Regions from separate parts of the Colwellia sp. Bg11-28 genome, predicted to be linked through region 2. Evidence: predicted binding sites of a transcription regulator. Region 2 holds the regulator's gene; each other region holds the start of a gene.

The links. Region 2 encodes NrdR, which represses ribonucleotide reductase genes. Its sites were predicted from a motif close to AAACACNANATNTNGTGTTT; they were not measured.
Region 1: a site for NrdR is predicted at 2,012-2,031, ahead of nrdG (anaerobic ribonucleoside-triphosphate reductase activating protein). Genes of this name have one in related genera too.
Region 3: a site for NrdR is predicted at 1,569-1,588, ahead of nrdA (class 1a ribonucleoside-diphosphate reductase subunit alpha). Genes of this name have one in related genera too.

The regions. Positions count from the first base shown of each region.
Region 1 covers NZ_PJBA01000005.1:42,291-45,577, forward strand. Annotated here, with positions in the region: gene nrdD (anaerobic ribonucleoside-triphosphate reductase) at 1-1,298, opposite strand, end outside; gene nrdG (anaerobic ribonucleoside-triphosphate reductase activating protein) at 1,285-1,905, opposite strand; gene CXF79_RS05650 (DMT family transporter) at 2,146-3,114, opposite strand; gene CXF79_RS05655 (NAD(P)/FAD-dependent oxidoreductase) at 3,186-3,287, opposite strand, start outside.
Region 2 covers NZ_PJBA01000008.1:148,556-151,842, reverse strand. Annotated here, with positions in the region: gene glyA (serine hydroxymethyltransferase) at 1-524, shown strand, start outside; gene nrdR (transcriptional regulator NrdR) at 835-1,332, shown strand; gene ribD (bifunctional diaminohydroxyphosphoribosylaminopyrimidine deaminase/5-amino-6-(5-phosphoribosylamino)uracil reductase RibD) at 1,334-2,575, shown strand; gene CXF79_RS16685 (riboflavin synthase) at 2,623-3,287, shown strand, end outside.
Region 3 covers NZ_PJBA01000006.1:1,613,199-1,616,485, reverse strand. Annotated here, with positions in the region: gene nrdA (class 1a ribonucleoside-diphosphate reductase subunit alpha) at 1-1,428, opposite strand, end outside; gene ubiG (bifunctional 2-polyprenyl-6-hydroxyphenol methylase/3-demethylubiquinol 3-O-methyltransferase UbiG) at 2,382-3,122, opposite strand.

The DNA.
Region 1 (3,287 bases), on a different contig from region 2:
TAGCCAAATTCTTTCTTAGCGGCTTGGTTCGCTTGGTAAATTACTTTTAAGTGTGTACTAACAAATTGCTTATATTCTTCATTATTGCCGACTTTAATTTGGGCAAACTCAGCCGCTTCAGCCATACCATTAATACCTATGGTAAGAAATTGCTTATCAAGTGAAATAAACCCAGCGTCGTAAACGGATAATGCGCCTTGCGCTTGATACTCTTCCATCAATTTTCGATACGCAACTTGGTATTTTTGTATTTTTTCTATTTCTATTTTTAAGTCTCGACCGTCTTGCACTAAACGATTCATGTTAACAGTAATTACATTAATTGAGCCTGTGGCGACACCACCAGCACCTAAGGTATAAGAAAAAGTATTGTCAGAAATTTCATTACGTAATCGACAGCATGAGGCTAGTGAATCGGCACTGTCAGATAAGTAGATAAAAAAGGAATTGCCCTCAGCTTTTTGTTGAGCGAGTTTACGAGCAAAATCTAGGTCTTTACACTGGCCATTTTCAGTGAGCATTGCCGCGGTAACTACAGGGAAGGTAAGTACTGCTTGTTCACGCTCCTTATTGATCCAGCCGAGGAAAAACTGTTGTAGCTGGTCAACGGTCTGCCAATTAGGTTTACTAAAATCAGGGAAAACAAATTCGCCAAACATTGAAGCAAAGTAATGTTGATCAAATAATGAAATGTTCCAAAATACACTCTGGTATCCACGAGCCGCCGCTGGTTGATTGATAGCATAAACCACATGTTGTAAGTGATTTTCTATCTCAGATTTATGCGTACTTAGATAATCATTACCGTATTCAAGGCGAGCAAAGTAATCAAAATAGGTGAGAAACTCAACAGTCGCAACCGCACCAGCAAATTGTGCTGAAATAGCAAAAATAAGGTTCACAAAAGAGCCACAGAAAGATTCTAAATGCTTAGGTGCTTTAGACTCACCGCCTAGCTTAGTTAAACCGTCTAATAAAAAGGGGTACATGCTAATTGAGGTGCAATATGGCTTTAAACTAGTCTCATCGTGCACGTAAATTTCATGATCTTCAATTTGGCGCAAATACTCTTTGGCCAAGTCAGCATCAAAAGTATCACGTATTTTGTCATGCACTAACGCGCGATTAATTTGCACAAAACAATCTTTTAATAACTCAGCTTCTAACGTCGCAATGTTTTTATGACTGACGTTGGCATTGGCATCCATTTTTGAGCCGTCTGCTGCATTTTTTGCTGAAAAATATTGTTTGATAAAATCTTTTTTATTGGTGATTTGTTCTTCGTTAAGCCGCAACATTGTTAGCTCCTTGAGTAAATTGATAAGGTTCGAAAGTACTAACCTTAAAAGCACTAATCTCGAGAGAATTAGTCTTAAAAGAGTTAGTTTCTAAAATAGTAGTTTGGGAATGACTAGCATCGACGGTATTAACCTTGAAGGTATTCACATCGATAGCTTTGTTAAATAAATGGTTTAACTTTTTACCTGAAATGACATCACGAAAAACTTGATTGGTTGTCGGGCTATCCAGGCCACCTAAGGTTTCATGCCAAGCACCGGTTTTTAAAAAGTTAAGGTGCTGAGAAATAATGATATTAATATGTTTTTCGCCCGAATAGAGGCAAGTTTTAAGGCCATGGTTTTTAGCGATTAATAACTTTTCGATTAAAGCGTTAGGCTGCCATTCACCACCAAAAAACACCACACAGCTAATTAAGCCTTGATACTTCTTAAGCCATTGGGTGAAGCTTGTATTGCTCAGAGGTATACCATTGTCTTCATGCCATAACTCAGTACTGTGGCAGCCTTTGCAGCCGACCTTACAGCCGGTAATACTAAAGCACAGACTAATTTCATTAGGCACTTCTTGGAAGACAACACTCGGAGTAATACAGTTAAAATTCATGCTTAACCTATATATAGATGTTATTTTTTTAATAAGCACAATATATAGTATTTTAGGGTGGGGCTTTGTTGATTTAGATCACAATAACTTGTGGTAATAAATATTTAAGCACAATATGTAGTGCTTATTTTTAACTGTAGATCAATATATAGTGGTTGATGTGGAGAATGGTAGTGCCGAGCGAGTGAATGGGCATGAATAATAGTGATTTCAGTACCCATTTTCTGATTGTAGATTTTTCTATTTCAGTGCAGCTGTCTGATCAAGCGGTCTGAGTTCTGGCTGTTTTTTCCGATCTCCTAACTCTGAAACAAGCATTCCAGCAAGAATTAATCCAGCACCGATCATGCCTTTTTCACCAAGCACTTCGTCCAAAAATACCCAAGCGGCAATGCAAGCGAAGACAGGCTCTGCAGCAAAGATAAGCGCTACTTTATGAGGTTTTAGTAATGTCTGACTTACTGATTGAGCCCAGAAAGCATAAGCGGTTCCCAAGATCCCTGATACTAAAATGGCAAATACCATCAAAGGGGTAAACAGTTGTTGATGCCAACTAACGGGCTCGGCATCCTGATAATAAAAAACAGGGTCAGGACCAATGAATATAGCTATTGTACTGTAAATAGAGACTGCAAAAATTTGTACAATACTTAATGGGATGATGGGTAAGTTATCGACGAAGCGGTCAGTCATAATGATATGGCCAGCAAAACCAAAGGCGCAGATCAACACCAGAATATCACCTTTATTAAATACTAACTTGTCTCCTATGGTTAACATATAGAGACCCGCTGTTGCGGTAACAACGCCTATCCATACTGACTTAGGAACAACATTTCGAAAGATTAAAAAACCTAATACAGGAACAAGAGGCACACACAGACCGGTAATAAAACCAGCATTAGTCACTGTGGTAAAACGCATTCCTTCAGTCTGAGTATAAAAACCAATAAAGAGGAAAAAGCCCAGTAACATACCTGACCTTATTAAGAGGACATAATCGATAGGCTTAGAGTTACCTTTGTTTTTCTTTTGCACAAACCAAAGCAGAGGTAACATCGACAGTGTCGCCACAGCAAAGCGAATAGCATTGAAAGTATTCGTTGGCATCACTTCAATCGCAAGATCAATTGGGACAAACTCTACCCCCCAAATAAAGCAGACGATAAGTAGCAAGATAGTTGCAATGCGAGGTGAGGTAACTGTCATAGATAAGCTCTTTTTGCTCCTTATTTAGGAGCAGATAAATTGAGGACCGTATATTAAACAAAAATAGCTACTTAACAAGTAAAGCCTAGGTTAAGCATATCTAAAAGTTTAAGCCATAACCCACGTTTCCCGCCATTAGCATCAGCTTTTTCTAGCGCCTTATGAGTCAGATA
Region 2 (3,287 bases):
ACGAAGCTATTTACAAAAAGTTAAACAGCGCTGTTTTCCCAGGTGGTCAAGGTGGCCCATTAATGCACATTATTGCAGCGAAAGCCGTTGCATTTAAAGAAGCATTATCGCCAGAGTTTAAAGTTTACCAACAAAATGTTTTAGCTAACGCTTTAGCAATGGTAGATGTATTACAAGACCGTGGTTATAAAGTAGTATCTAACGGTACGCAAAACCACTTATTGTTACTTGATTTAATCGATAAAGATATTACTGGTAAAGATGCTGATGCCGCTTTAGGTAAAGCACACATCACAGTAAACAAAAACTCAGTGCCAAACGATCCTCGTTCTCCGTTTGTTACATCAGGTCTACGTTTAGGTACTCCAGCGATTACTCGTCGTGGTTTTGGTATCGAAGAAACTAAGGCATTAACTGGCTGGATTTGTGACATTCTTGATGATATTGAAAATGAAGACGTTAGCAAACGTGTTCAAGACCAAGTTAAAGAGTTATGTGCTCGTTTCCCTGTTTACCAAAAGTAGCTTTTATCTTGTCGCTGTAAAGCTCAATTTAAGCGTCAAAAGTACTCATTGACTAACGTCAACTCCGTGCTTTTTTCTTTAAATTGAGCCACACAGCTTAAAGCTAAATATCTACTTACACTGAAATTTGTTTAATAGTTAGTGTAAGTAAGTGAATAGTGAACTAGCGTCATACACTAAGCCTTTTATCGCTCAAGGCTTAACGGAAACTCAGTTTACTTAGCTAAATCAGTTGTTTTATATTAAAATGGTCGCCTTGAGCGGCCATTTTTTTTGTCCGTAATTTAATCTCCATTACCGTAGGTAAACCATGTATTGTCCATTTTGTTCAGCTAATGACACTAAAGTCATCGATTCACGTTTAGTTTCTGATGGCCATCAAGTAAGACGACGTCGTGAATGTTTAGCTTGTCACGAACGTTATACAACATTTGAAAGTGCTGAATTGGTGATGCCAAGAATCATAAAACGTGATGGCAGCAGAGAACCGTTTAACGAAGATAAAATGCTTAGTGGTTTAACCCGAGCATTAGAAAAACGCCCTGTAAGCATGGAACAAATAGAGTTGGCGGTTAATAAGCTGAAGTCTCAAATGCGCGCTACTGGTGAACGAGAAATTAGCAGTGAAATGCTAGGAGACTTAATTATGGCGCAGCTTAAAGAATTAGATAAAGTTGCTTACTTACGTTTCGCTTCTGTTTATTTGTCCTTTGAAGATATCAGCGAGTTTGCTGATGAGATCACGCGATTAGGAAAAGAAAAAAACGGTAAAGCAAAAAAGGCTAAACCAGCGAAAACGGCTAAATAACATGAAAACTAGTTCGCCTAACAACAAGAACACTCTTACTGAGCAAAACTTTACTGAACAAGACCACCACTTTATGTCTAGGGCTATAGATTTAGCTAAAAAAGGACATTTCACTACTTCTCCCAACCCTAGAGTTGGTTGTGTGTTAGTGAGCTATAAAGAAGGTGTTGGTAAGGTCATTGGTGAAGGTTATCATCAAAAAGCTGGGCAGGGTCATGCAGAAGTTAATGCGTTAGCTGAGGCAAAAGTGAACAATCCCGCTTTAATCAAGGGGGCTACAGCCTATGTTACCCTTGAGCCTTGCAGCCATTTTGGCCGTACGCCGCCATGTGCCAAAGCATTAGTTGATGCTGGTGTTAGTCATGTTATTGCCGCTATGGTTGATCCCAATCCACAAGTTTCTGGTAATGGCTTATCCCTATTAGAAGAAGCGGGCATCACGGTGCAATCGGGTTTATTAGAACAAAGCGCAAGGCTACTCAACGTCGGATTCATTCACAGGATGGTCAATAAACTTCCTTATGTACGCTGTAAATTAGCAGCAAGCCTTGATGGGAAAACAGCCATGGCAAGTGGCGAAAGTAAGTGGATTACGTCAGCAGATGCTCGACAAGATGTTCAACGTCTACGCGCCCAGAGTTGCGCGATTATCACAGGTGCAGATTCAGTACTTTTTGATAATGCTAAGATGACAGTACGTTGGTCTGAGCTAGGTGAGTTAAAAAGTAACTACCCAAAAGAAGCCCTTCGTCAGCCTTTACGTATTGTAATTGATAGTCAAAATAGACTGACGCCAAACCTGGCATTATTCGAACATCAGTCACCAATTTTAATTATTAATGGCATAGATCCGGACTACGTTGAAAATAAAATTGAATCACATCTTGAAAACTTACCAAAATGGCCGCATTTCGTAGAACAGGTGCAATTACCTGTGACTGAAAACTCGCAGGGTAAATTGAAAATAAATTTAAAGGCTTTGTTAGAATACCTAGCAAAGCGAGGGCTCAATGATATTTTAATTGAGTCAGGCGCACGGTTAAGTGGTGCCTTTATTGAACAAAATTTAGTGAATGAACTTATTCTGTATCAAGCGCCCAAATTAATGGGTGGCGATGGTAAAAACTTAATGGAAATGCCCTCAGTATCAAAGCTGAACCAAGCCAAGGCATTAACTATTAGTGATATTCGTATGGTTGGTGTGGATATTCGCATCACTAGCCAACTTACTAATACTGAATAAATGAACACCGAATAAATAATCACACAAAAAATTAAATAGAGAAGTCTATGTTTACAGGAATTATCGAAGCCGTTGGTACTATATCGGCCATAAATGTTAATGCCCAAGGAGCTCGTTTAGTTATTGCTACCAATAGCTTGGACATGAGTGATGTTAAACTGGGCGACTCCATCGCAACTAACGGTATATGCCTTACGGTTGTTGATTTTAATAATGGCAAAGGTAATGGCAGCTATAGCGCAGATGTTTCTAATGAAACTCTACAGCGAACTGGTTTTGCAGGCTATAAAGTTGGCAGTAAAGTCAATCTAGAAAAAGCGATGTTGGCAAGCACACGTTTTGGTGGCCATATGGTTTCTGGCCATGTAGATGGTGTCAGTGAAATATTAGCTATCAATAATAACGGTAATAGTATTGAATACTGGTTAAGTATGCCAAGTGATTTAGCACACTATATTGCCGAAAAAGGCTCTGTAACTATTGATGGTACAAGTTTAACGGTTAATGCGCTTGCTGAAGATGGCTCAAAAGGTCATTCACAAGGTAGTTTTCGATTAACAATAGTGCCACACACGGTAAAAGAAACCATCTTTGCTGAGTATCAAGTAGGTAGCAAGGTCAACATCGAAGTGGACTTAATTGCGCGGTACTTAGAACGATTATTGACTAAAAGTGGTGGGAATGAGCATGCTCCAGCGTCGAATGTTACCGA
Region 3 (3,287 bases), on a different contig from region 2:
ATCTAATGAGTCGATAGCACCTAAGTTAAATGCAGAAAGTGTACAAAGCGCAATTTCTCCATTCTCATCATTAATATCATTCATTGGCTTAGTTGGCAGGGCAATTTCTAAACACAAATTACTCTGACGAATAGCCGCTTTACTTGAATCAAATGGACTATGGGTATTACAGTGATCTACGTTTTGTAAGTAGATACGGCCGGTGCTTGCGCGTTCTTGTGCAAACAGCGTGAATAACTCGATAGCTTTAATACGTTTTTTGCGAATTGAATCATCGTTTTCATACTGCACGTATAAACGCTCAAACTTTTCTTGGTCTTCAAAGAAAGCATCGTATAGTCCCGGAACATCACTAGGACTAAATAAGGTAATAGAGCCACCTTTAATTAAACGTTGATACATCAGCTTGTTAAATTGCACACCATAATCTAAATGACGCACACGGTTTTCTTCAACACCACGGTTATTTTTAAGTACCAGTAAACTTTCGACTTCAAGATGCCATAAAGGATAAAACAATGTAGCAGCACCGCCGCGAACACCACCTTGCGAACAACTTTTAACGGCTGTTTGGAAATGCTTAAAGAATGGGATACAACCAGTATGAAATGCTTCACCATTTCTTATCGTGCTACCTAAAGCACGAATACGACCAGCATTGACACCAATACCAGCACGTTGAGATACATATTTAACAATAGCGCTAGATGTAGCATTAATTGAATCTAAACTATCGCCACACTCAATCAATACACAAGATGAGAATTGGCGTGTTGGTGTACGAACACCGGCCATGATTGGAGTAGGTAATGATATTTTAAAGCGAGAAATAGCGTGATAAAAATCTTCTACGTAACGTAAGCGAGATTCAACAGGGTATTTAGCAAACAAACATGCCGAAACTAAAATATAGAGGAATTGAGCACTTTCGTAAATTTCACCGCTAACACGGTTTTGTACTAAATACTTACCTTCAAGCTGCTTCATGGCTGCATAGCTGAAGTTTAGATCACGGCTATGGTCCATAAAGCTGGACATGTGCTCAAAGTCATCTTTCGTATAATCAGCTAACAAATGCTGATCATATTTACCCGCTTCAACTAATTTCACTACGTGATCATAAAGGGCCGGTGGCTCAAATTGTCCGTAGGCTTTTTTACGTAAATGAAATACTGCTAAACGAGCTGCCAAGTATTGATAATCTGGAGTCTCTTCAGATATCAAATCAGCAGCTGATTTAATAATAGTTTCATGAATATCTTCAGTTTTGATACCGTCATAAAACTGAATGTGAGATTTTAATTCAACTTGAGAAACAGAAACTTGTTCTAAGCCATCCGCAGCCCAAGCAATGACACGGTGAATTTTTTCTAAATCAATGGTTTCTTTCTCACCATTTCGTTTAGTTACAAAGAGGTTGTTATTCATGAAATACCTGTAAAGCGATTATTGTTATTGTTTCTTATTCCTAATAAAAGGATCTAAAACGTCCCTAATAAAAAATCCCACATACGTATTAGAAATAAATAACTTAATACGTAGTATTAAAAATAACAACTGAGCATCAAATGCACAATATCTAGGGTTTTTTATAATTCTAGACACAAGATAGTGAGGTTTGACCTGTTTTGCAAGTGATAAAATGAGTTGATCTTTGTGATTATTTTTGCCTTAATTTAAGGGTTAGTGATGACTAACCTAGTAAGACAATTTGATTTTGGAATTTACTAAAAGCAACGATTATTTTACTTTTTTTAAGATAAATTATTTTTATAAATTATTTTTGGTCAATATTTATGTTCGCTATAGTAAATTAATATAAACAAAATAAAATAGATATTTTACAGTTAGTTATGATTTAAATCTAAGCGCAGATTAATGTTTAAACAACTTGATTGTTTATACAACAATTATTCCGCAGGTACCTGAAACATCGAATTTACCAAGTTTTTGAACTTAATGAACAGCTAGGGTCGTTATTTTTAAAGCTTACGACAGCACAATATATAATTAACAGCCAGTGAATCGTTGAATTTATGGTTTCCTGTAGTTGGATTGGGCTGAATTGAGCTTAATTGAGCTAGATTGTAAAGGATACCACTGTCATCAATGCACTTTAATCTGTGTTCTTCTGCTGCGAGTATTGCAAGTAAATAAGATTTTACGCTTTTATTGAGCGTTAAAAAGAAAATCAAGTATCTCGGTTTAACTAAGGTAGAAAATGCTTGAATTATTGGGGCAGGGCCAGGATGGCTTCATTAGATCCTCAGACATAAAAAAACCATTCAATGCAGTGAATGGTTTGTAGTATTAAATAGTCTTAATTGCTATTACATTATCCAAAACTGAATAATATAAATCAGACATTAATGTTGTTATTTTTAAAGCTTACGACAACACAATATATAATTAACATCCAGTGAGTCATTGAGCTTATGGTTTCCTGTAATGGGATTGTAATGGATACCACTGGCATCAATACACTTTAATCCGTGTTCTTCTGCCCAACCAATAAGTTGTGAAGGTCGAATAAACTTATCATGGTCATGAGTCCCATCAGGAACAATTTTGAGAAGTTTCTCTGCTGCAAGTATGGCAAGTAAATAAGATTTGATACTTTTATTGAGCGTTGAAAAGAAAATCAAGCCTCCTGGTTTAACCAAGGTAGAACATGCTTGAATCACCGAAGCAGGGTCAGGAACATGTTCTAACATTTCCATACAAGTAACCACATCAAAAGTACCTGGATTTTCCAGTGCTTTTTCTTCGGCAGTTATTTTTTGATAATTAATGGATACGCCAGTTTCTAACGCATGCAATTTTGCAACATTTAGTGGTTCGGTGCCCATATCAATACCCGTTACGTTGGCACCTAGTTTTGCTAGTGATTCTGATAAAATACCGCCACCACAACCAACATCAATAATTTGCATATCATAAAAGCCATTCTTCGAATCAGTGCCTTCAACCTGAAGCGCAATATGCTGACTTATAAATTGGACTCTCAATGGATTAATTTGATGTAGAGGTTTAAAGTCACCGGTTAAATCCCACCATTGGCTAGCAACTTGTTCGAACTTTGCGATTTCATCTTCATTTACGTTAAGGGGTTGGCTTGACATAGATTCACTACTTTAAATTGACTTTCAATCATTCGATTCTAAACGAAAGTCATTTTTAAGCAAAGGGGATAGATCAAATCTACGCTTTTTAGGTGCTTTTTTAAGCTGATTATTACCCCTAAAAAAACCTTTAAATAAAGCTGTATGGCATCAACAATTTTTATG